Regions from separate parts of the Kocuria sp. CPCC 205231 genome, predicted to be linked through region 3. Evidence: riboswitches for the same ligand, from Rfam matches in the RefSeq annotation. Region 3 holds a riboswitch; each other region holds the start of a gene.
What was found. Region 3 has a riboswitch for S-adenosylmethionine ahead of RF640_RS08650 (ABC transporter ATP-binding protein). Riboswitches for the same ligand answer to the same signal wherever they lie in the genome.
Positions count from the first base shown of each region.

Region 1: another riboswitch for S-adenosylmethionine. It lies ahead of RF640_RS11080 (hypothetical protein); the one in region 3 lies ahead of RF640_RS08650 (ABC transporter ATP-binding protein).
Region 2: another riboswitch for S-adenosylmethionine. It lies ahead of RF640_RS15185 (O-acetylhomoserine aminocarboxypropyltransferase/cysteine synthase family protein); the one in region 3 lies ahead of RF640_RS08650 (ABC transporter ATP-binding protein).
Region 4: another riboswitch for S-adenosylmethionine. It lies ahead of RF640_RS07200 (methylenetetrahydrofolate reductase); the one in region 3 lies ahead of RF640_RS08650 (ABC transporter ATP-binding protein).

Region 1 is NZ_JAVKPP010000009.1:55,018-59,905, reverse strand. It holds gene RF640_RS11095 (cold-shock protein) at 1-86, shown strand, start outside; gene RF640_RS11090 (hypothetical protein) at 194-382, shown strand; gene RF640_RS11085 (hypothetical protein) at 485-781, opposite strand; SAM riboswitch class IV at 1,199-1,324, shown strand; gene RF640_RS11080 (hypothetical protein) at 1,338-1,565, shown strand; gene RF640_RS11075 (PIN domain-containing protein) at 1,577-1,960, shown strand; gene RF640_RS11070 (glycosyltransferase family 1 protein) at 1,964-3,139, opposite strand; gene RF640_RS11065 (DUF6350 family protein) at 3,255-4,888, shown strand, end outside; gene RF640_RS11060 (hypothetical protein) at 4,796-4,888, opposite strand, start outside.
Region 2 is NZ_JAVKPP010000015.1:69,691-74,578, reverse strand. It holds gene RF640_RS15185 (O-acetylhomoserine aminocarboxypropyltransferase/cysteine synthase family protein) at 1-1,052, opposite strand, end outside; SAM riboswitch class IV at 1,090-1,211, opposite strand; gene RF640_RS15180 (Lrp/AsnC family transcriptional regulator) at 1,325-1,777, opposite strand; gene RF640_RS15175 (thiamine pyrophosphate-dependent enzyme) at 2,019-3,194, shown strand; gene RF640_RS15170 (alpha-ketoacid dehydrogenase subunit beta) at 3,200-4,240, shown strand; gene RF640_RS15165 (dihydrolipoamide acetyltransferase family protein) at 4,243-4,888, shown strand, end outside.
Region 3 is NZ_JAVKPP010000006.1:254,255-259,142, reverse strand. It holds gene RF640_RS08665 (AMP-binding protein) at 1-847, opposite strand, end outside; gene RF640_RS08660 (ABC transporter permease) at 907-1,728, opposite strand; gene RF640_RS08655 (aliphatic sulfonate ABC transporter substrate-binding protein) at 1,725-2,768, opposite strand; gene RF640_RS08650 (ABC transporter ATP-binding protein) at 2,864-3,697, opposite strand; SAM riboswitch class I at 3,703-3,807, opposite strand; gene RF640_RS08645 (maleylpyruvate isomerase N-terminal domain-containing protein) at 3,915-4,592, shown strand; gene RF640_RS08640 (CoA-binding protein) at 4,678-4,888, shown strand, end outside.
Region 4 is NZ_JAVKPP010000005.1:231,132-236,019, reverse strand. It holds gene RF640_RS07220 (amino acid permease) at 1-1,155, shown strand, start outside; gene RF640_RS07215 (VOC family protein) at 1,238-1,654, opposite strand; gene RF640_RS07210 (SRPBCC family protein) at 1,657-2,154, opposite strand; gene RF640_RS07205 (helix-turn-helix transcriptional regulator) at 2,158-2,511, opposite strand; SAM riboswitch class I at 2,777-2,883, shown strand; gene RF640_RS07200 (methylenetetrahydrofolate reductase) at 2,954-3,880, shown strand; gene metE (5-methyltetrahydropteroyltriglutamate--homocysteine S-methyltransferase) at 3,937-4,888, shown strand, end outside.

The DNA of each region.
Region 1 (4,888 bases), on a different contig from region 3:
CGCTGAACGAGAACGACCGCGTCGAGTTCGAGACCCAGGACGGCCCCAAGGGCCCCCAGGCTGCGAACATCAACGTCATCTCCTAAGGATCTTCCGCGGGCTCCGGCCCGTTGATCCTCCAGAACCGTCGTCGGGCTGCGCCCGGCGGCGGTTCTGTCGTCGTACCCGCCGAGCAGCACCGGGAGGAAGCGCCGTGACCGTTCCCGATCCGCTCCCCGCCGCGGAGGAGCCGGAGGACCCCTTCGTGGTGAACCGGGTCTCCGACGCCGAGCTGGACGTCTCCGTGCCGTTCGAGGTCGAGGCCTCCGAGTGGGGATTCGACGGCTCCGCCGACGAGGCCGGCGGCGGGTGGGGCTCGGCGGGGGACTACGGCCTCGAGTGAGCACCCCGCGGGTCCCACCGGCGCTCCGGACGTCACCGTCCTCCCGCACGACGGAGGCCGCAGCCCGACGGGCTGCGGCCTCCGTGCGCTCCTGTCCGCCGGCTATGCCGACAGCGGGAGGGACGAGGGGTGGAGCTTGAAGAACGGGTGCCGTCCGGTCGCCGCGAGGGCTCCGGGAACGAGGAGCTGGCGGTACTTGGCGCACCATTGCGCCGTACCCTCCGTGTGCTCCGCCGCGGCGGCCAGGTCGTCGGCCTCGGGGCTCAGGTACTCCTGCACGTCCCCGTCGGTCGACGTGAGACGGACGAGGTGGAGATCGGGGAGGGCGGTGACGGTCACGTCGATCCACTCCTCGCGCTGGTCGGTGGTGATGGCTGTTCTTTCTTCGGACATGGTCATGTTTTCTCCTGACGTTCTTGCAGGCATCCGATGGCGTTGCCCGCCGCTTCGTCATCCGATCCACCCGGGAACATCGGGTTGGCGCGCAGCGGGTCGGAGCCCCTCCACGGTTCCGCCGGGGATCGTCGATCTCCGGCCGAGGGCGTGGACGCCGCATCTCGAGAAGCAGGTTCAGGCTACCCCGCGGCACCGACACCTCGACAAGCGAGTCGTGAGTTGTGTCACTGAAACGTAATGCGCGGGGCCGTCGCCTGCGCCGTCCCCGGTACTACGGGACCCATTCCAGCGCAACGATGTGTCGTCGAGATGTCCGGGCGGTGACACCCCGGGGAAGGCCTGTGCACAGGAGGGGGCACCGGATCCGGCCGGGTCGCCGCACGCGGACACGGTTCGGCCGATGTGGTTCAATGGGGAGAGCTTCAAGAGACCCGGTCGGCAAGCTCCGACTTGACCGGGCACCAACCCCATGTTCACGGGTGGTTCGGATGACGAAGCGGCTCGCATCGCCGCAGCAGCGGTACCCGGTGCGAGCAAGAGCGCACGAAGGATCCCGGTCATGTCCGACCCCCGCAACTCCGCCGCCCGCACGGGCGCGTTCCCCCAGCCCTCCCACGCCGTCCCGGCCACCGGGGTCGGGACCCGCCGCGACCCCGCGCCGAGCGTCCCGGCGATCAGCGTCTCCGCCATGAGCGTCGAGGACTACGCCCGCGTGGTGCAGGTCCGCACCGAGTTCGTGGACTTCCTGCTGGCTCCGGCCCGCGGGGAGCTCGCCGCCGCGGCCTGAGGCCCGCCGCCGTGGACCTCCTCCTGGACCGTTCCGTGCTGCTGGGGGTGCGCACCCCGGAGCGCTGCCCCGAGCTGGCCGAGGTCCTGCGCCGGCACGGACACCGGCGGCTGTTCCTGCCCGCCACGGTGCTCGGGGAGCTGCTCGCCGAGCGGCCCGACGAGACGCTGTGGGCGGAGCAGCTCGAGCTGCGCTTCCCGGGCCGGGTCCTCCCCGCGGACGCCGCCGTGGCCCGGGCGTGGGGAGCGCTGGCCGCGACGGGGGCGGCCGATCCGCTCGCCGGGCTCACCGCGGCCACGGCCCTGGTCCACGGGCTGACCGTGCTGACCGCGGAGCCGGGGCGGTACGCCGGCACCGGGGCGCCCGTGCTGGACGCGTCCCCCGCCCGCCGGTAGCCCTCAGACGGCCCGGCGGTGCCGGCGGCTGCGCCCCTGCCCCTGCGCCGAGAGCGCCACGGCGCGCTCGTAGTGCTCGAGCAGCTGCCCGACCAGCACGTCCCACGTCCGGCCCTGGACCGCCGCGTGCGCCGCGACGCCGAACGCGGCCCGCTTCGCCTCGTCGCCCAGGAGATCCGCCACGTGCCCGCGCAGCGCCCCGAGGTCGCCCGGGGGATAGAGCCAGCCGGTGCGGGACCGGTCCACGAGGTCGAGGGGACCGCCCCGGCCGGTCGCGACCACCGGCACCCCCGAGGCCATGGCCTCCTGGATCGTCTGGCAGAACGTCTCGAACTCGCCGGGGTGGACGAACACGTCGAAGGACGCCATGATGCGCGCCAGGTCGGCACCGCTGCGGCGCCCGGTGAAGTGGGCCTGCGGGAGCCGGCGGCGCAGGGCGTCCTCCTCCGGGCCCGAGCCCACGACCACCAGGCGGGTGCCGGGCAGGTCCGCGACCGCGGAGAGGTCCTCGACCTGCTTCTCCGGGGCGATCCGGCCCACGTAGCCGACGATCCGCCGGCCGCCGCCGACCTCCTCCCGCCACCGCTCGTCCCGGTGCCGGGGGGAGAAGCGGGTGGTGTCCACCCCGCGCCGCCACAGGTGCACGTCCTGGACGCCGTGCTCGGTGAGCTGCCGGACCGCCGCGGTGGACGGCGCGAGCGTGAGCGTGGCGAGGTTGTGCATGGAGCGCACGTGCCCCCACAGGAGCTGCTCGAGGAACGGGGCCCCGTACTTGGCCGCGTAGCCGGGCACGTCGGTCTGGTAGACCGCCACGCACGGCACCCCGAGCTGCTGGGCCGCCAGGATCGCCCGGCGGCCCAGCACGAACGGGGAGGCCACGTGGACCACGTCCGGCCGGAAGCGCTCCAGCTGCCGCCGCACCCGGGCCACGGTCCCGCCGGCCACCCGCACGGCGGGGTAGCCGGTGAGCGGAACGGCGGGCAGCCGGTGCACCGGCACCCCGTCGAGGTCCTCGACGACCTGCTCCGCCGGGCGCCCGAGCGGCGCGGGGTCGTAGGAGGGCGCCACGACCACGACGTCGTGCCCGCCGGCGACCAGCTGCTCGACGACCCGCAGCACCGAGTGGGTGACTCCGTTGAGGTGGGGGAGGAACTGCTCGGCGACCACGGCGACTCTCATGCTCCCGAGCCTGCCGGGGCCGGGCGACCGGACGGCGAGCGGGGCGTGGCCCGCCGGTGAAGGCGCCGTGAAGCCTCGGCCGGGGTGCCGCCCGGGCGTGGGAGGATGGTCGGTGATGAACTCCCAAGGCCTGTCCTCCCCCGCTGCACGCCCGGACCGCCGGGGTGTGCCCATGCCGCTGTGGCTGCAGGGCGTGCTGGAACTCGGCTCCGTGGCCGTGGTGTCCTACCTGCTGGTCCTGCTGACCGTCCTCATGGTGTGGCTCGCCGACGGCTTCGACACCCTCGGCCTGACCGGAGGGTTCGTGCTCTCCGGTCACGTGTGGCTGCTCGCCCACCTCACCCCGCTCCAGGTGGCCCTGGACCCGGGCGCAGGACTGCCCGCGACCACCGGGACGCTCAACCTCGTCCCGCTCGGGCTCACCCTGGTGCCGTTCGCCCTCTCCTGGCACGCCGGGAGACGGCTGGCCCGCGCCTGCTGGGAGGGCCAGTTCTGGCAGCCGTACCTCAGCGGCCTGGCCGCCTACTCCGCGTTCGGCGCCGCCGCCGCGCTGCTCTTCACCGGAGGGGAGGTCTCGGCGAGCCCGGCCGCGGCCGCCGTCTTCCCGCTCGTCCCCGTGGCCCTGGGCGGCTTCGTGGGCGCGTACCGGGCCTCCCGGTCGCTGCCGGGACTGATCGGCGTCAACGCCGCCGCGTGGGTCGAGCGCACGAGCCAGTACTCCCGCTGGGCCGGGTCCTACGTGTGGGCGGTGCTGCGCGCCGGCTTCGTCGCGGCCGTGGCCGGGGTCGGGGCCGGGGCCGCCCTGCTGGCCGCCGCCCTGTTCTGGAACTGGAACGACGTGGTGGGCGTCTACCAGCGGCTGGGCACCGGCGTGCCGGGGGACACCGCGCTGACGGGACTCCAGCTCGGCTACCTGCCCAACCTCGCGGTCTACGCCCTGGCCTGGGCCACGGGCGCGGGCTTCGAGCTCGGTTCCGGCACGCACGCCTCTCCGCTGGGCACCGAGGCCGGGCCTGTGCCGCTGCTCCCGGCGCTCGCCGCGCTGCCGCCCGCCGAGCTCCCAGCCTGGGCGCTCGTGGTGGTCGTGCTGCCGGTCCTGGCCGGCGTCCTCGCCGGCTGGTGGTTCCTGCGCGAGGGGGAGAACCACCTGGACGACTGGATGGCGCTGCGGCTGCCCGCGCGCTGGATCACGTACCCGCTCTCGACGCTGCTGACCGGGGTCTTCGTGGGCGCCGTCGCCGGCGTGCTGGTGATGCTGCTGAGCTGGCTCGCGCACGGCTCGCTGGGGCTCGGGCGGCTCACGGACGTGGGACCGGACGGTCCCGCCGTGCTGCTGCTGTTCGGCGCCGAGGTGGCCGTCGGGGCGGCGGTCGGCTGTGTGCTGGGACCGTGGCTCGAGCACGAGCCGCCGTTCGCGCCGCCCCGCGACGGCGAGGACGGCGAGGACCGGACGCCGGCCGGCCGGCGGGCGGCGCGCCGGCGGCGCCGGGAGGAGACCGCGGCCCGGCGCGCCATGCGCTCGGCCGGCCGGCGGAGGCCGCGGCCCGCACGCGGGCACGGGGCCGACCAGCACGGGACCGAGGGGCACGGCGCGGACGGGCCCAGGACCGGCCGCAGCACCGCGGACGGGCACCGGGACGCGGGCCCGTGGGCGGCTCAGGGGCCGGCCGTGGCGGAGACCGGGTCCGCGGAGGCGTTCGACGTGGACGCGGCCGAGGCACCCGCGGCGTCCTCCGACGCCGGCGCCGC
Region 2 (4,888 bases), on a different contig from region 3:
GAGAACACGGAGCCGGTCCCGCGCGGGAAGTCCCGGGCCGCGATCCCGGCGCCGGGGTCCCCGGGCACGCCGGGGTGGTGGACGCGGGCGACGGCGGGGTGCCCGGCCAGGAACTCGGCCACCGCCAGCGCCGAGGCCGTGTGGCGGGCCACGCGCAGGTCGAGGGTCTCGGTGCCCTGCAGGATCTGGCTGGCGTTGAACGGGGAGAGCGTGGTGCCGAGGTCGTGCACGTACTTCGCCCGGACCAGGTGCAGGTAGGGGCTGGCGGCGGCGCACTTGTCGACGAGGCTGAGTCCGCCCCAGCGGGCGCGGGCCTGGGTGAACTGCGGCCACTTGTCCGGCCGGGCGGACCAGTCGAAGGTCCCGCCGTCCACGACCGCCCCGGCGAGCGCGTTGCCGTGCCCGCCCAGGAACTTGGTGGCCGAGTGCACCACGATGTCCGCGCCCTTCTCCAGCGGCCGGTACAGGGCCGGGGACGCGAGGGTGTTGTCGACGACGACGGGCACGCCGGCGGTCCGGGCGACGTCGGCGATCCCGGGCAGGTCCGGGAGGGTGGCCAGCGGGTTGCCGATGGACTCGAGCAGGAACGCGCGGGTGTCGGGGCGCACGGCCGCGGCCCACGCCCCCGGGGCGGTGGGGTCCACGAAGGAGACCTCGATGCCGTAGTCAGCGAAGGAGTCGGTGAGCAGGTCCACCGTGCCCCCGTAGAGCTTCTCGGAGGCCACGAGATGCTTCCCGGCGCCCTGGCCGAGCAGGGCCAGCAGCGCCACGGCCACGGCGGACTGGCCCGAGCCGGTCGCCACGGCGCCCGCGCCGCCCTCGAGGTCGCTGATCCGCTGCTCGAGCACGGCCACCGTGGGGTTGCCGGTGCGCGTGTAGGTGAAGCCTGCCCGGGTCTGGGCGAACATCTGCCGGGCCGCCTCGTAGTCCGGGAACTCGAAGGCCGCGGTCTGGTAGATCGGCACCGTCAGGGTGCGCTGGACGACCTGGTCGTGGGTGCCGGCGTGGATCTGCCGGGTCGCGAGGTCGTGGTCGGTCACGGGGATGGACATGGCGCTGCTCCTGTGCCTTGCTCTTACCCGCACCGGTCATCCGCGCGGGCCCGGTGGGCACGCCGCGGAAGATGCAGGCCGCTTCCTCATCCGAACCACCCAATGAGCATGGGGTTGGTGCGTGACCAAGTCGGAGCTTGGCGGTCACGTCTCGTGAAGCTGGAACAACACTATGCGCAGAGGTAGTGGGTGTCCCTCCGCGTCGGAAGATGACGACCGTGACGGTTCGTGACGCCGGCCGTGCGCGCCGGGCCCGGCGCGGGGCCGGCGCGTCAGGCCCGGGTGTCGATGTCCTCGAAGATCAGGAACGTCTGGGTGTCCACCACGCCGGGCAGCTGCTGGACGTGCTCGAAGATCACCTGCCGCAGGTGCACGGTGTCCACGGCCCGCACGAGGAGCATGACGTCGAAGTTCCCGCCCACCAGGGCGATGTGGTGCACGGCGGGGATCGCCTGGAGCTGGGCGCACAGCTCCCGCCAGGTGTTCTGCTGGAGCTTGAGCGTCACGTACGCGGAGGCCTGCAGGCCCGCCCGGACCGGGTCGATCACGGTGCTGAAGCGCAGGATCACCCCCTCGTCCCGGAGCCGGTTGATCCGGGCGTAGGCGTGGGCGCGGGAGACGTGCACGGCCGCGGCGATCGCCGTCACGGACTGCCTCGCTTCCCGGGACAGCTCCGCGAGGATCTTCCGGTCGGTCTCGTCCAGCGGCACGGGGGTCGAGGGCACGGCGGGCTCCTTCGGGGCGGGTCGGGCGCGGGGCCCGGAACGTGTCGGACGAATGCGTGTGCTCCACGCCACACTAGAACATTTCGTCCACGCGCGGTGCACTGTCCGTCTCAGACTTCTGCATTTTCCCCGCTCTGTGGATACGAACCATGCCCGGTTCCCATACTGGGGAGACAGAGCCGCACCACCTTCCTGCCCTCCCCGGACCGCGGCCGCACCGGGGACCGACCGAGGGGACACCATGAGCCAGACCGTCGAGACCCCCGAGGACCCGATCCTCCGGGCCTCCCAGAGCTTCGGCATCACACCGGAGCAGTACATGCTCCCGGCCCGCGGCGAGATCCGCATGGTCGACCCGAGCGGGCGGCTGCTCGCCCCCGAGGAGCAGGGCACCGGCCCCGGCCACGAGTACCCGCTGCCGGCCCCGGACGTCCTGCTGGGCGCCTACGAGAAGCTGGTGGTCGGGCGGCGGGTCAACGACCAGAACTCCGCGCTGGTCCGCCAGGGCCGGATGGCCGTCTACCCGTCCAGCCACGGCCAGGAGGCCTGCCAGGTGGCGGCCGCCCTGTGCCTCGAGGAGGGCGACTGGCTGTTCCCCACCTACCGGGACACCGTGGCGGTCATGACCAAGGGCGTGGACCCGATGCAGGTCATGGCGATCTTCCGCGGCGAGTGGCACAGCGGCTACGACCCGCACGAGCACCACGTGGGCATCCAGTCGACCCCGCTCACCACCCAGCTGCTGCACGCGGTGGGCGTGGCCCACGCCGCCAAGCTGCGCGGCGAGGACACCGTGGTCCTGGCGATGTGCGGGGACGGCGCCACCAGCGAGGGCGACTTCCACGAGGCCCTGAACTTCGCGGCCGTGTTCAAGCTGCCGGTCGTGTTCTTCGTGCAGAACAACGGCTACGCGATCTCCGTGCCCCTGTCCCAGCAGTCCGCGGCCCCGAGCCTCGCCCACAAGGCGGTCGGCTACGGCATGGCCGGCGAGCGCGTGGACGGCAACGACCTTGTGGCGCTGCTCGCCACCCTGCGGCGCGCCGTGGACCTGGCCCGCTCCGAGTCCGAGCCCCTCCTCGTGGAGGCGCACACCTACCGCATGCAGGCGCACACCAACGCCGACGACGCCACCCGCTACCGGGACGACGCCGAGGTGCAGGAGTGGATCGCCAAGGACCCGGTGACCCGGATGCGCGCCTACCTCGGCGCCGAGGGCGTGCTCGACGACGCGGCGGAGCAGCGCATCGCCGCCGCCGCCGAGGACGTCGCCTCGGCCCTGCGCGACGGCATGAACGCCGACGTGGAGATCGACCCGCTCGAGCTGTTCCGCCACGTCTACACCGAGCAGACCCCGCAGCTCGCCGAGCAGGAGCAGTTCCTGACCGCCGAGCTCGCCCGAGAGGAGACCGGACAGTGAGCACCCTGCACGCCCCCGCCCCGGCCGGCGAGGCCCCGGCGGTCAAGCCCGCCACCTTCGCCCAGGCGCTCAACACCGCCCTGGCCGACGCGCTGGCCGCCGACCCCGCCGTCGTCGTCTTCGGCGAGGACGTCGGCACCCTCGGCGGCGTCTTCCGCATCACCGACGGGCTGACGAAGCGCTTCGGCCGCACCCGGTGCTTCGACACCCCGCTGGCCGAGTCCGGGATCGCCGGCATGGCCGTGGGCATGGCGATGAACCGGATGCGCCCCGTCATCGAGATGCAGTTCGACGCCTTCGCCTACCCTGCCTTCGAGCAGGTCGCCTCGCACATCGCGAAGATGCACAACCGCACCCGCGGCGCCGTGCGCCTGCCGATCGTCATCCGGATCCCCTACGCCGGCGGCATCGGCGGCGTGGAGCACCACTGCGACTCCTCCGAGGCCTACTACGCCCACACCCCCGGGCTGAAGGTGTTCACCCCCGCCACGGTCGAGGACGCCTACCTCATGCTGCGCGAGGCGATCGACTCGGACGACCCCGTCGTGTTCTTCGAGCCCAAGAAGCTCTACTGGTCCAAGGCCCCCGTGGACCTGGCCGAACTGAGGGACCGCTACGAGAACGGGGCGCCCGAGCGCCGGGAGGGCCGCGCCGTCGTCGCCCGCGCCGGCGAGGACGCCACGCTGCTGGCCTACGGGCCGTCCGTGCCGACCGCCGTGGCGGCCGCCGCGGCCGCCGCCGCCGAGGGGCGCTCGCTCGAGGTCGTGGACCTGCGCAGCATCGTCCCGTTCGACGACGAGACGGTCGCCGCGTCGGTGCGGAAGACCGGGCGCGTGGTGGTCGTGGCCGAGGCGCCGGGCTTCGCGTCCGTGGCCGCCGAGATCGTGGCCCGCGTCCAGGAGCGCTGCTTCCACTCCCTGGCCGCGCCCGTGCGCCGCGTGACCGGGTTCGACATCCCGTACCCGGCGCCCAAGCTCGAGGAGCACTACCTGCCGAGCGTCGACCGCATCCTCGACGCCGTGGACGACCTGCAGTGGGAGGACTGACCATGACCGTGAAGACGTTCACCCTGCCGGATCTCGGCGAGGGACTGACCGAGGCCGAGCTGGTGAGCTGGCTCGTCCAGGTGGGCGACACCGTCGCCGTGGACCAGCCGATCGCCGAGGTGGAGACCGCCAAGTCCGCCGTGGAGGTGCCCTGCCCCTTCGCCGGGACCGTGCACCAGCTGCACGGCGCCTCGGGGCAGACCCTCGACGTCGGCGCGCCGCTGATCTCCGTCGACACCGGGGACCGGGCCGGGACGCCCGCCCCGCAGGGCGGCGGCCCGAAGGGCGGGCAGTCCTACCGGGAGGAGGAGCGCGCCGGGGCGGACCCCGCGGCGGCCGCCGAGGCCTCCGACGACGACGCAGGATCGGGCAGCGTGCTCATCGGCTACGGCACGCCCGCCGGCGGCACGGCCGGACGCCGGCGCCGGCCGAAGCGGGCCGGTGCCACCGGCCCGGCCGCCTCCGCCGCCCGGCCGGTCCCCGAGCCTGCCCCCGCGCGGGCCGCGGAGCAGGCCGCGGCCCGGGCGGCGCAGGCCGCGGGTGCCGCCCACGACGCGATGGCCTCGGCCCCGCGCCTGGCGCCCACGGTCGTCTCGCCGATCGTGCGCAAGCTCGCCAAGGACCGCGGGGTCGACATCTCCACCGTGC
Region 3 (4,888 bases):
CGGAGGTGTAGATGATGAACAGCGGCGTCTCGGCGTCGAACGCCTCGGGCACGTGCACGTCGGACTGCTCGGCGACCAGCTCGTGCCACCACACGTCCCGCCCGCGCGTCCACGGGACCGCGTCCTCCTCCTTGGAGTGCGTCCCCCGGGTGCCCCGCGGCAGGTCCGTGCGCCCGGGCCGGGAGGTGCGGCGCACGACGACGACGTGCTCGACCGCGTTGTCACCGCTGCAGGCCTCGTCGGCCACGGCCTTCACAGGCACCACGGCGCCGCGCCGGTGCTGCCCGTCCGTGGTCACGAGGACCTTGGCGCCGGTGTCCTCGACGCGGAAGCGCAGCGCCTCGGCGGAGAACCCGCCGAAGACCAGGGAGTGCACCGCGCCGATGCGGGCGCAGGCCAGCGTGATGATGACGGTCTCCGGGATGACGGGGAGGTAGATCACCACCCGGTCGCCCTGCTCCACGCCCAGGGCGAGCAGGGCGTTGGCGGCGCGGGAGACCTCCCGCTGCAGGTCGGCGTAGGTGTAGACCAGCCGGTCCCCGGGCTCCCCCTCGAAGTACAGGGCCACGTGGGCGCCGCGGCCGGCCTCGACGTGGCGGTCCACGCAGTTGTGGGCCACGTTGAGCCTGCCGCCCTCGAACCACGCGATCTCCGGGACCGACCAGGTGGGGCCGCCCTGCTCGTCCGTCCCGAGCCGCCGCGGGGCCTCGAAGCGGTGCGCGGTGGTCCACGGCCGCGCCCAGTCGAGGCGCGACGCCTGCGCCTCCCAGAAGGCGATCCGGGCCTCGTCCGAGACCAGGGCGGGATTGGGGGTGGGGGAGGAGGGGTCGCTCCAGCTGAAGCTCACGGTGCTGCTGTCCTTTCCGGCCGGCACGGACGACGGTTCCACTGTGCCAGGCGCACGTGTCAGGCCCATTTCTTGGCGGCCCACTTCTCGAAGACCCCCAGCAGCGCGTCCGTCGCCTTGCCGAGCACCGCGAGCAGCACGATGGCGAGGAGCAGGCGGTCGGTGCGGCCGTTGTTCTGCGAGTCGGTGAGCAGCCAGCCCAGGCCCATGGAGGCGCCCAGCAGCTCGGCGGCCACGAGGAACAGCCACGCCTGGGCCAGGGCCAGGCGCAGCCCCGAGATGACCGACGGCATGACGGCCGGCAGCTGCACCGCGGTGAGCAGGCGCAGCCCGTGCAGCCCGAACGCCCGCGCCGCCTCGATGAGATTGCGGTCCACGTGCTGCAGGGCCGCGGAGACGGTGGTGTAGACCGGGAAGAACGCGCCGATGGCCACCAGCGTGACCTTGGAGTCCTCGCCGAGACCGATCCACAGCAGCAGCAGCGGCACCCACGCCAGGGACGGCACCGCGCGGAACGCCCCGATCGTGGGGCCCACCAGCGTGGAGCCCCAGCGGGAGAGACCGATGAAGGACCCGGCCACGAGGCCGAGCCCGGCGCCGATCAGGAAGCCGATCAGCACGCGCTGGGTCGAGATGCCCACGTGGGTCCACAGGTCCCCGCCGGCCAGCAGGCCGATCCCGGCCTCGAGCACCGCGAGCGGGGCCGGCAGCTGCACGGCGCTGAAGATCCCGGCGGTGGACAGCACGTGCCACAGCAGCAGCAGCGCGGCGGGCAGCAGCAGGCCCAGCCCGGTGCGCAGCAGCGGCCGCCGCCGGGGGGCCGCGGCGGGGGCGTCCTCGAGACGCTGCGCCTCCTCGGCGGGGGCCAGGGGCTGCGTCACTGCCCGGCCCCGACCAGCTCGGCCGCGCGGGAGGCGTCGGCGTTCTCGGCGTAGGAGCTCTCCACGATGCTCCCGAGCGCCTCGTCGATCTGCTCCTGGCCGGCCACGTCGTCGGACTCCACGAAGATCGGCCCGACCTTCTCGAGGACCGCCAGCTGCTCGTCGCCCGGCACGTGGTCGATGTCCAGGTTGGTGCGCTCGAGCACCTTCTCGGCCACGGACAGCTCGATCCCGGCCGCCTCGGCGAGCAGCTGCGCGGTCTCCTCCGTGTTCTCCTGCGCCCACTGCCGGGCGTAGGCGTAGACGTCCACCACGGTCTGGGCGGCCTCGGGCTGCTCCTCGAGGAAGCTCTCGTGGGCGTTGAGGAAGCCGTAGGTGTTGAAGTCGACGTTGCGGTAGAACAGCTCCGCGCCGTTCTCCTCCGCGGCGGCCATGATCGGGTCGAGCCCGGACCAGGCGTCCACCTGGCCGTTCTCCAGGGCGGCGCGGCCGTCGGCGTGCTGCAGGTTCTGGATCGTGACGTCCCCGGCGTCCACCCCGGCCTCGTCGAGGGCCTGGAGCAGGAAGAAGTACGGGTCGGTGCCCTTGGTCGCGGCCACGGTGCGGCCCTCGAGGTCCGCGACCTCCTGCACCTCGCTGCCGGCGGTGGTGACCAGGGCGGACCACTCCGGCTGCGAGTAGAGGTCGATCACCCGGATCGGGGTGCCGTTGCTGCGGGCCAGCAGCGCCGCGGAGCCCGCGGTGGAGCCGATGTCCACCGCCTCCGCACGCAGCGCCTCGTTGGCCTTGTTCGACCCGGCGGACTGCACCCACTCCACCTCGATGCCCTCCTCGGCGAACGCGGTCTCGAGCCAGCCCTTCTCCTTGATCACCACGGAGAGCGGGTTGTAGGTGGCCCAGTCCACGCGGACGGTGCCGTCCCCGGCGGCCTCCGCGGGCGGCTCACCGGAGCCCTCACCGGCCATGCACCCGGTCAGGCCGAGGGCCAGGACGGCGGCGAGTGCGGGGACGGTGCGGACGGAGCGCTGGGGCAGGGGCATGGCGGAGCCTTTCGTGGGGGACGGACGGTGCCGGGCGGCGCGGGCGGGTGCCGCCGCTGGTCCGGGGAGGGGAGTCGGGGTGGGGGCGGGCCGCGTCAGCGGGTCGCGGGGTGGTGGGTGTCGACGCCGAGGTGGCCGAGGAGCTGCACGCGCAGCTCGGCGAGGACCTCGGAGGCCCGGTCCCGGGGGCGCTCGCCGGGGACGGCGAGGATCGTGCTGATCGAGGCCGGGGCGGTGGGCCCGGTCCGGCCCAGGACCACGATCCGGTCCGCGAGCTGCAGCGCCTCGTCGACGTCGTGGGTGACGAGCAGGACGGTGGTGGGCTGGGCCGCGTGGATCGTGAGCAGCAGGTCCTGCATCTTCAGGCGGGTCAGGGCGTCGAGCGCGCCGAAGGGCTCGTCGAGCAGCAGGACCCCGGGATTGCGGGCCAGGGCCCGGGCCAGGGACGCGCGCTGGGCCATGCCGCCGGAGACCGCGCGGGGACGGTGGCCGGCGTGCGCGGTGAGCCCCACCAGGCGCAGCAGGTCGTCGATCACGGCGTCCCCCTCGTCCCGGGGGAGTCCGCGGGGCAGGCCCAGGCGGACGTTCTCGCGCACCGAGCGCCACGGCAGCAGGCGGGGCTCCTGGAAGGCGACCGCGCAGCGCGGGTCGATGCCGGACACGGGGGTGCCGTCGATGAGCACCCGTCCGGCCGAGGCGGTGTCGAGCCCCGCGGCGGCCCGCAGCAGCGTGGACTTGCCGCACCCCGAGGGCCCCAGGACCGCCAGGACCTCGCCGGGCCGGGCCGTGACGTCGACGTCCTGCAGGACGTGGTGGGTCTCGCGGCCGGACGGGAAGGCCTTGCCGACGTGCTCGAAGGCCACGGAGAAGGCGCGCTTCGCGGTGCCCGGTGCGGTGGCCGGCGCAGAGCCCAGCAGGGAAGTGCTCATGATCAACTCCATCGGTCCTGGCATTAGCACCTCGCACGGAGGATCAGACGGATCCGTGCCGGTTGCTGCGACGTCGACGAGCCAGGTCTCTCAGCCGCTCCGGATGGTTACACCACCAATTGAACGTCCTCGGCGTGTTCCCTGGCAAATCCGTCGCATCCGTGGTGATCGCGACACATCGCTGGCACGGGAGCCCTCCGTGCCCCACCATGGACCCATGACGAGCCGCAGAAGCCCGGCCCGGGCGGACCTGGTGCGCGACGCCTGCGCGGCGTTCGGCGCGGTCCTCGACGGGCTCGGCGACGACGACTCCTGGGCCGCCACTGGCTGCCCGGGGTGGTCGGTCCGGGACCTCACCCACCACTGCGCGATGGACGCCCTGCGGGGGCTGGTCGCGCTGCACACGCCCACCACCGCCCGCCCCGACCGGGACGCCGCGACCTACTGGACCGACTGGGGCGGCGATCCCGCGGGGGCCGCCGAGGCCCGGCGCCACACCCGCGTGGCCGCGTCCATGGTCCTGGACTGGGAGCCGGTGCGCGCCCTCCACCGCGAGACCACCCGGGCGCTCGTGCACGCCGCGCAGCACTGCGGCGACGGCGCGGTCCGCACCCAGGGGCACGTGCTGCGCGTCGAGGACCTGCTGAGCACCCTCGCGGTGGAGGCCACGGTCCACCACCTGGACCTGATCCAGCACCTGGACGGCTCCCCGGGTCCCGCCGTGGACGGGCTCGCCGAGGTCCGCCGGGTCCTCACCGACCTGTGGGAGCGGGAACCGCTCGAGCACTGGAGCGACGAGCACTTCGCCCGCGTGGGCACCGGCCGGGCGGAGCTGACCGCCCAGGAGCGTGCGGAGCTGGGCGCGCACGCGGACCTCCTGCCGCTCTTCTCCTGACCCTCCCCCCTCCGCGAGGTCGCCGACACGTGCAATCCCGCGGAGGAAGAAGGAGGGGGAACGGGTTCCGTGCCAGGCTGGGGGCATGAGCCGCAACGACCCCGCCGTCATCGACCGCCTCATGGCACGGCCCGGCCGGTGGGCCGTGGTGGGGTTGACCGGCAACACGGCCCGTCCGGCGCACTCGGTGGCGAAGCGGATCCGGGACGACCTCGGCATGACGATCGTCCCGGTCAACCCGAAGGGCGAGCCGGTGCACGGCGAGCCCGGCCACCGCACGCTCGCCGAGGTCCCGG
Region 4 (4,888 bases), on a different contig from region 3:
CCGTCCCCCGGCGCGTTCTCCACCTACGCCGAGAAGGCCATGGGCCGCACCGTGGGACGCACCCTCGGCTGGCTGTGGTGGGCGCAGATCGTGGTGGTGGTCGCGGCGGAGGCCACGGCCGCGGCCCAGCTGCTCGCGGAGCTGTGGCCGGTGGCCGAGCAGTGGGTGCTGGCGCTGCTGTTCATGGTGGTGTTCACGGCGATCAACCTGGTGCGGGTGCGCACGCTCGGGGAGACCGAGTTCTGGTTCGCGCTGATGAAGGTGCTCGCGGTGCTGGCCTTCCTCGCGGTCGGGATCGCCGTGCTCCTGGGCCTGACCGAGGAGCCCTCCCCGGGGCTCGCGAACCTCACCGCTCACGGCGGCTTCCTGCCCCACGGCCCGACCGGGGTGGCCGCCGCGCTGCTCGTGGTGGTCTTCGCGTTCGGCGGCACGGAGCTCGTGACCATCGCCGCCGCGGAGACCGAGGACCCGCAGCGCAACGTGGCCCGCGCCGTGCGCACCATCCTGGTCCGGATCCTCGTCTTCTACGTGGGCGCCGTGACCGTCATGGTCCTGGTGCTGCCGTGGAACGACGAGCAGCTCTCGGTCAGCCCGTTCGTGGCCGTGCTGGAGACCGCCGGGGTGCCCGGCGCGGACGTGCTGATGGCCGTGGTCATCATCCTGGCGCTGCTCTCGGCCCTCAACGCGAACATCTACGGCGCGTCCCGGATGCTCTGGTCGCTGGCCCGCCGCGGCTCGGCGCCGCGGGCCTTCGCCGACGTCTCCGACCGCGGGGTCCCCCGGAGCGCGGTGGTCGTCTCCGTGCTCTTCGGCTTCGCCGCCGTGGTGCTGAACTACCTGTGGCCCGAGACCGTGCTGCTGTGGATGCTCAACACCGTGGGCGCGACCTGCCTGGTCGTCTGGGGGCTCGCGCTGGTCTCGCAGATCGTCCTGCGCCGCCGCGCGGACCGGGACGGCACCGAGCTGCCCCTGCGGATGTGGGCCTTCCCGTGGCTGTCGTACCTGGCGCTGGCGCTCCTCGCCGGGATCGTCCTGCTCGGGCTGCTCGACGGCGCCGTGCGGGGCCAGCTCCTGCTCACGGCCGGGCTGGTGGCGCTCATCGCCCTGGCCTCGAAGGTGCTCGGCCGCCGGGCCGAGCACGCCCCGCAGGACTGATCCGGCGGAGCCGCGGCTCCGCCGGGGCCACGGGCACAGGACATGCCGCGGTGCGCGGCCGTCGCCGGCGCCGGTGACGGTGTCAGAGGCGGTGCTCCGGCGGGATCAGCGGGCGCTCGGCGCGGACCCGCAGCTCCTGGACCGCCCACGAGTTGCCGTCGGGGTCGCTGAAGCCGAAGACGGTGCCGCCGTCCCGCTCGTCGAGCACCGTGATCCCGCTCACCTCCACGCCCCGGGACAGCAGCTCCTCGCGGGCCGCCCGGGCGTCCGCGACCACCAGCTGGAGCCCGCGCAGGGATCCGGGGGCCATCTCCCGGTGGGCGGGGAGGTTGCCCACCACGATCGAGCAGCCGGACCCGGGCGGGGTCAGCTGGGCGATGTCCATCTGCTCGGTGGTGGTGTGGTGGTCGAGGTGGAAGCCGACCTGGTCCCGGTAGAACTCCACGGCCCGGTCGACGTCGCGCACCGGCACCAGCACCACCTCGAGCGTCCAGTCCACGGTCAGACCCCGCCCTGCGCGGTCCGCCCGCCCAGCAGCTCCTCGAGCCGCTCGTAGCCCTCGGCCACGCCCTTCTCCATGCCGGATCCGACCATCCCGTCGCGGGCCTCCTGGGACGCGTGGACGGTGTGCCCGCGCAGCCGGCACCGGCCGTCGCCCAGGTCCTCGAAATGCAGGTACTCCAGGTCCACGGCGTCGGGCCAGTCCTCGTACTCGAAGGTCTGGACCACGAGCTCGTTCTCGCGCACCGTGTGGAAGACGCCGCGGAAGGCGTACTCCTCGGTGCTGTCCTCGCCGCGCTGGACGAACCGGTAGGCGCCGCCGGGGCGGAACTCGAAGCCGTCGATCCGGGTCCGCAGCCCGCGCGGCCCGATCCACTGCCGGAACAGCTCGGGGTCGGCGTGGGCGCGGAAGACGTCGGCCACGGGGTGGTCGAACTCGCGCTCGAAGTCGATGAAGGGCAGGCCGTCGGGGACGGTCAGGTGCAGTGCGTGTCCCATGGTTCAGTCCTGGGTGTGCTGGCCGCGGTCCGCGGCTCGGGTGTCGAGCACGGCGTCGAGGCGGCGGAACTGCTCCTCCCGGACCAGCCGGTACCGGTCGATCCACGCGGTGAGCGCCTCGAGCCGTGCGGGGTCCAGGTGGACGGGCCGGCGCTGGGCGTCACGGGTGCGCGTGACGAGCTGCGCCTGCTCGAGGACCTGGATGTGCTTCGAGACCGCCTGGAGGGAGATCGCGAAGGGTTCCGCCAGTTCGGTGACCGTGGCCGGTCCGCGGCTGAGCCGGGCGACGATGCGGCGGCGGACCGGGTCGGCCAGGGCCAGGAAGGCCCTGTCGAGCTCGTCGTCGCCGGGATCCACGGTGTTTGTCAACTGATTCCTTGATCAACCTGTTGGTTGTCAAAGACTAGGCCGCCCGCCCCGGCCCGGCAAGACCCGAGACCGGATCGTGACGGCCCCGGACCTGCGCTCCTCATGGGCCTCGCCGCCGGTGCGTCGTCGCCGGTGCGTCGTCGCGCGTCGGTGTTGCGTCCTGTGACGCCGCGGTCGTCACAGTCGGCGCACCGGCGTCTTCTGGGCGCCCGCACTTGGCAGCGCGGCGGGGCAGCCGCTGGAATGGGTCCTGCATCTATCCAGAGCGGCCGAGAGACCTGGCTCGTCGACGCCGCAGCAACCATCCGCGCCCCCGCCACGGGGTGCGCGGAACGGTGCTCCCGCCAGGACCGATGGAGCTGTCGCAGCCTCCCGGGTCCACTCCGGGACGGCTGCTGCCCTCCCTCGGGGTGACCCTTGGAGGAAGAACGTGACACCACGCCCGACCGCCCGGCCGGCGCCGCCGTCCCTGTCCTACGAGCTCTATCCGCCGCGCAGCGCGGCGAGCGCCGACACGCTGCTGCGGACCATCGAGGAGCTCGAGCCCACCCGTCCCGACCACGTCTCGGTGACGTACAGCGGGGACGAGCAGCGCCGGGACAGCTCGCTCGCCCTGCTCGACCACCTCCTGGCGCGCACGAGCCTGCGGCCCCTGGCCCACCTGACGTGCGTCGGCAGCACTCGGGCCGAGCTGGAGCAGACCGTGGCCGCACTGGTCCGCCGCGGCGTCCGGGGCGTCCTGGCCCTGCGCGGCGACCTCGACCCGGGGGCCGAGCCGGGCGAGCTGCGGCACGCCGGCGAGCTCGTGGAGCTCGTGCGCGAGGTCGAGCAGCGCCACACCGCGGCCCTGGCGGCCGGCCGGCTCGCCGTGGGCGTGGCCGCCTACCCGACCCGGCACCCGGAGTCGCCGTCCTTCCGGCACGACGTCGAGGTGCTGCTGGCCAAGCAGCGCTCCGGGGCGGACTTCGCGATCACGCAGGTCTACTTCCGCCCGCAGCGCTACGAGCGCCTGGTCGCGGCGGCGCGGGCGGCCGGGGTGACGATCCCGATCGTCCCGGGGATCATGCCGGTCACCGACCCGCGGCGGCTCCGGACGCTGTGCCGGCTGGCGGGCCTGGCGCCCCACCCGGGCCTGGCCGCCGCGCTGGAGGACGCGCCCGGTCCTGCCGAGCGGCACCGCGCCGGCGTGGCCTTCGCGGCGCGGCTGGCCCGCGCCGCCCTGGACGCCGGCGCCCCCGGGCTGCACCTCTACACCTTCAACGAGCACGGGGCCGCGCTCGACCTGCTGGAGCACGTGGACCTCCCGCGCGTCCCGCACGTGCCCGTCGCGCTCGAGGACCTTCTGCTCCCCGCCTGAGCACGCGCCCACCCACCGTTCCGCACGACCCCTCGACACCCCTTCAGGAGACCACCATGACCACTGTCCCGTTCCCCGCCGCCACCATCACCGGCTACCCCCGGATCGGCCGCCGCCGCGAGCTGAAGAAGGCCCTGGAGGCCTACTGGGCCGGGCGCTCGACCCGCGAGGAGCTCGAGTCTGCGGCCGCCGACCTGCAGCTGGCGACCCACCGCCGGCTCGTGGAGCTGGGCCTCGGCGCCCGGGACTCGTCCCTGCCCGCGGCGTTCCCCCTCTACGACCAGGTCCTGGACACCACCGTGGCCCTCGGGGCGGTGCCGGCCCGCTTCGCCGATCTCGCCGACGCCGAGGGCCGGCTCGGCCTCGACGCGAGCTTCGTGCTGGCCCGCGGCGACGCCGGGCGCGCTCCCCTCGAGCTGACCAAGTGGTTCGACACCAACTACCACTACCTCGTGCCCGAGATCGGCCCGGAGACCCCGCTCCGCGCCACCGCCGACCGGCTCGTGGCCGACGTCCGCCGCGCCGCCGCACACGGCTTCACCGTCCGCCCGGTCCTCGTGGGCCCGGTGTCCTTCCTCCTCCTCGCCAAGGCCGACGACGACGCCCCCGCGGGCTTCGACCCGCTGCAGCGGCTCCCCGAGCTGCTGCCCGTGTACGCGCGGCTGCTCCAGGAGCTCGCCGCCGCCGGCGCGGACTGGGTGCAGCTGGAGGAGCCGGCCCTCGTGGCGGACCAGGACGTCCCCGGCGAGCAGCTCGCCTCGTCCGTGTGGGACGCCTACACGGGCCTGACCGCCGTGACCGGGCGCCCGCAGCTGTTCGTCACCACGTCCTACGGCTCCCCCGGGCCGCTGCTGCACCCGCTGGCCTGCTCCGGGGTGGAGGCCCTGCACCTCGACCTCGTCAAGGGCGCCGCCCCCACCGCCGAGGAGCTGGAGCTCTTCCGGGGCGAGGACTCCGCCGTGCTCGTGGCCGGCGCCGTGGACGGGCACAACGTGTGGCGGGCCGACC